2 regions of the Paenibacillus sp. J22R232 genome follow, and region 2 is predicted to be linked to the other one. Evidence: riboswitches for the same ligand, from Rfam matches in the RefSeq annotation. Region 2 holds a riboswitch; the other holds the start of a gene.
The links. Region 2 has a riboswitch for cyclic di-GMP ahead of AC0YN3_RS12240 (protein sinI). Riboswitches for the same ligand answer to the same signal wherever they lie in the genome.
Positions count from the first base shown of each region.

Region 1: another riboswitch for cyclic di-GMP. It lies ahead of AC0YN3_RS27580 (EAL domain-containing protein); the one in region 2 lies ahead of AC0YN3_RS12240 (protein sinI).

Region 1 is NZ_JBWDNK010000015.1:27,817-30,292, reverse strand. Features, by position in the region: gene AC0YN3_RS27580 (EAL domain-containing protein) at 1-1,255, opposite strand, end outside; cyclic di-GMP riboswitch class I at 1,338-1,423, opposite strand; gene AC0YN3_RS27575 (metallophosphoesterase) at 1,631-2,476, opposite strand, start outside.
Region 2 is NZ_JBWDNK010000003.1:279,547-282,022, reverse strand. Features, by position in the region: gene AC0YN3_RS12250 (ABC transporter ATP-binding protein) at 1-299, shown strand, start outside; gene AC0YN3_RS12245 (helix-turn-helix domain-containing protein) at 573-902, shown strand; gene AC0YN3_RS12240 (protein sinI) at 915-1,076, opposite strand; cyclic di-GMP riboswitch class II at 1,093-1,176, opposite strand; gene galE (UDP-glucose 4-epimerase GalE) at 1,353-2,420, opposite strand.

The DNA of each region.
Region 1 (2,476 bases), on a different contig from region 2:
TGATAGCCAGCTTTTGCTTGAAATATTCGCTTACCCGAAGCTGCTTGTCCAGCTGCTCCTCGAATTTCCGGCGATTCGGCAGCTCTGTCAAATAGTCATGATAAGCTAAGAAATGGTTAAGCTCCTCCGCCTTGTTCCGATCCGTGACGTCCAGTACGATGCCGACTACCGCTTTCTCCTCCGAATGGGACACTCGGTTATAATGCACCTCGCAGTCAATAACCGTTCCGTCGATCTTTAACGCCCGATGCCGAAAATTTGCAATGGATTGGCCTTCGGCAAGCTGCATGACCCTGCTGATAACGGATTCACGCTCATCCGGATGGATGACCTTCTCCACTTCAAGGCCGACTAAAGTGCCGTATCCCAGCATCTGGTTAAGCTGTTCGTTCGCATATACAAAGCAATCTTCATGCGCGACAAAGATGCCTACAATGGACTGCTCCAGTATGCTCCGGTACTTCAGCTCAGCCTCTGTCAATGATTTTTCAATCGCTTTTTTTTGCGTAATATCCTTGGCTATGCCATAAATGCCGATCAGTTCCCCGTTGACGACAATCGGAATATTCGTCACATTCACCTCGACGAGCTCACCGCTGTTGGTTACGCCGGTCGTGTCGTAATTTTGCGGAGTAAGCGTTCTCAGGGTTTCCTCGAAATGCCAGATTGTCTTGTCCAGGCTGCTCTCTTCTACGAAACGATGGAAGCTCCCCTGCAGAACCTCGTCTCTCGTGCAGTTGAACATCCGCTCAAGCGAGCCGTTGCAGGATAGGAATTGTCCCTTGAGATCAAAGGAAAATATCGCATCCGGGTTGTTGTCGAATATCGATTTATAATACTGCTTTTCCACGTTGAGCTCATGCTGGAGCTTCTTCGTTTCGGTTACGTCCTGAATGGTTCCTATCGTTAATGGAATGTCACTCGCTTCATCCAATATGAAGGATAGCGTCTCAATAATATGCCGTACCTCGCCGTTAGGACGAATGATGCGGTACTCTTGAATGCTCTCCTTCTTCGTAGCAAAAGCTTCATAAAAGATTCGTTCCGCGCGCTCGCGGTCCTCAGGGTATACCTGCTTAAAACAATCTTCCTGCGTCATTGGAAATTCGCTATCCAACCCATATATGTCAAACATATAGCTCGACCATGATGCTTGCATGCTGGCATGATCGTACTCACAGTATCCTAGATTCGCTGCTTTCTGAACGACATCAAAGCTGCTGCTGCCTTTAAATCGCTTGATCGTGAATTCCATAGCTGAATATCCCTTCCTATGTATAACGTTTGCGGTAACCTGATGTGCAGGAAGAGGATTTACTCGAATAATCGCTATTCCCTTTGGCAACCCAGCCACCTTTGGACATTTCCTTTAGGTCTGTTGGCTTTGCGTCATTGCCTTTCAGCAACTTTGCTATTAACTAGGACTTTCTACTTATATGATTATTTCATATAATTCCGATATATACCATATCAAATAGGCATAAATATTTGCGTTTCCATAAGGCGAAACGGCTATCGATGCCCTTTGGCGGCGCGGCGCGTTCATTCCGAGAAATATAGGGCATGCGTAGCATACGGATATACTATCCTATCATTAAAAAAACCTCCCTTGCCAGGGAGGCTTATCACGTTATAGACGCGGATCTATTTCCTTTTCTTTCGCTACCTCGAACAAGAGATTCGCGACTGCTGCCCGGTACGGCTCATGGTCTGGCGCAATGTCCGCAAAGGAAACGGCCAGCATGCGCTGTCCAAGCCGGTATTCATTCAAAGAGGTGCGCAGCTTCATCGCAATGCTCTTCTGTTTAATCAGCTTGCTGTATTTATGAGGGAAGCGGTAGTCGTAGCCATAGATAATCGACATATAGTCCTTGTTGCGTACCTTCATATAAGGAACCGTATAGGGAACCGGGAACTCCGGCTTGATGACGACGCCCTCCATGTGGCTCTCAACCGTCAACGTGCGGAAATACAGGTCAGCCTGCTCATAGCTGTCCGGATCGGCTAGCGTAATCGAAACGAATGGATCATCCGAGAGAAAACGGTACATCTCCGAGGTTGGCCAGTCCGGAAGCGACTCGCTGCCGTCCGCATGGACGATTTTGAGCAAGGCAAACGGTTTGTATTCAAGCTCGCCAGCTTCCGCATACAGCTCCAGCTGTTTCTTGTATGTCTTATGGGCGCTAAGATGCTCGTCAAGCGGAACATGCTTCTCCATCATTTCATGGACATGCTTGTAGTTCTGATAGACATGCAGCCCGTATTTCTCATTAATCGCCGCTTTGGTTAGATGGTGCTGGTCCTTCTCGAAGCCGCTTTCTTTGTAATCGGCAGCCAGCTTAGCGAACGCTTCCTCGAAGCCATTCTCCGTCAAGAAGGATAGCTCCGTCTCAAGCGCCTTCTCGATCGGTTTGAATTGCTTCTCGATGAGACCTTCGCCAAGCGCTTGCCAAGGCAGCAGCTCACCGTCCAGCAG
Region 2 (2,476 bases):
AGCGCATCGTTATTGCGCGAGCCATTATACGCAAGCCGTCTATTCTTATATTGGATGAGGCCACCAGTGCGCTTGATACGGAAAACGAGAAAAAAATTCAAGAAGCTATCGAGCGCTTAAAAGGCAAGATGACGATCATCGTGGTTGCCCATCGGTTATCGACGATTAGACAAGCGGATCAAGTGATCGTCATTGATCAAGGAGCGGTAGTGGAGCAGGGCGAATACCACCAGCTAGCCGCCGATTCAAGCAGTTTATTCGGCAGCCTGCTGCACAATCAATCGGTGGCCAGCGCCTAGCTATTTATCCGATGCAACGAAGAAGAAACGCCTGATGGCGTCCTTTCAATAGGCGCCTAAATATACTCTCCTATATTTCAAGCATAGCAAAAGGGCTTACCCGTCGGTAAGCCCTTTGCTATGCTTGATGAACGTCCAAAAAATTATTTCATAATATTCCTATGTTAATATCCAATATCATACATAAGTGGCGGCTAAAAAGCTTTCGCTATCCTTAATAATTCGTTATAATAAGGTCTAGTCTACAACGATGTAATGACGGAGGAGTTAGTTATGATCGGAGAACGCATAAAAGCGCTGCGCAAAAGAAATGGCTTGTCATTGACTGAGCTTTCACAAAGAGCCGGTGTTGCGAAATCTTACCTAAGCTCCATTGAACGCGGCCTTCAACAAAACCCTTCCATTCAATTTCTCGAAAAAGTAGGAGCGGTACTTAAGGTTCCCGTAGAAGAATTTCTCAACAGTGACCAGTCTGAGCAAAAGTCAGAGAACCTTGATCTCGAATGGGCCGATCTCGTAAGAGAAGCGATGGCATCCGGCGTAAGCAAGGATCAATTCAAAGAATTTCTTGAATTCAATAAATGGAAGATCAAACGCGAGTAAGCCATTTCTTCTTTACACTGCCGTATCTTGAATGTCGTCCTTGCTGCTTTCCTTCAGAACGAGGATCGCTTTCTGAACATCTTCCCGGCTGTACCCTAAAGCACGTGCCTTCATAATTAAAGCTACCCATTCCGTATCTAAGTCATGATTATGATCTGATTTAACTAGTGCCATTATCACATATCCCCCATTCGAATTGGGGCGGTTGCACCACTGACTCCATGCGTTTAAGGTGCCCAGATACTAAACGCATTTCAACGTCTCCCTATGCTTGTCATTCACTTATAGATGTATTATAGATCATCATATTCGCGTATGCTGTCGCTTCATGTCCGACAAAATTGATAGATATTTACAACTTTTGTCGAAAGTTATTAAGGTTTGTTAAATGAAATGGCATCTGTTAGATTCAAAAATCAGCTTAATCGGATTGTTTTTGTACGCTGCTTATTATTGCGCTGCGCTTATGTAATCTAGCGATTTCCCCATTGATCCATCCTGCTCGTTCTCGTCGTAACCGTTCGGATTCATATACTGCCACCGCCAAGAGTCTGCGCACATCTCGTCAATTCCCATGGTTGCTTCCCATTCCAGCTCCTTATTTGCTTTCCATGTATCCGCATAGCAGATAGCAATATCTCCAGCTCTTCGTGCAATAAACGTATACGGAATATCTCGACCAGATACCTTCTCGAATGCGGCGATCATCTCAAGCACGCTATAGCCGCGTCCCGTTCCGAGGTTGAAAATATCCACCCCCGATTTCCGCATAATCTTCTCCACGGCCTTCAAATGCCCTTTAGCAAGATCCACGACATGGATATAGTCTCTAATTCCTGTTCCATCAAGCGTCGGATAGTCACTGCCGAATACGCTAACCTGCTTCCGTTTACCTACCGCAACCTGAGCGATATATGGCAATAAGTTGTTCGGCACGCCATTTGGATTCTCACCGATTCTACCGCTTTTATGCGCGCCAATCGGATTGAAGTACCTTAGTATCGATATTCCCCATTGCTCATTCGATTCAGCCAGGTCTTGAAGAATTTGCTCAAGCATCAGCTTCGTCCATCCATATGGATTAGTTGCGCCAAGCGGGAAGCTCTCCGAGATAGGTACCTGTTCCGGAAGCCCATAAACGGTAGCCGATGAGCTGAATACGAGCTTGTGGACTGCATGTTTTTTCATTACTTCGCATAATACGATCGTGCTTGTAAGATTAGTATGGTAATAGGAGAGCGGCAAGCGAACCGATTCACCCACCGCTTTCAGGCCAGCGAAATGAATGACAGCTTCTATCTCATGTTTAGCGAATACCGTATCCAGCCCATTCCGGTCAAGCAAATCCAGTTCATAAAATGTAAATGCCTTGTTCGTAATTTCAGCAACTCGGTCCAATGAGGTTCGGCTGCTGTTACACAAATTATCGACAATGACAACCTCATATCCCGCTTCCAAAAGCTCCACGCAGGTATGGCTTCCAATATAACCAGCCCCGCCAGTTACTAAAATGGCCATTTCATTAACCCCTCTCCGGTTATTCATTATAAAATACTTAAATATTCTTTATTAAG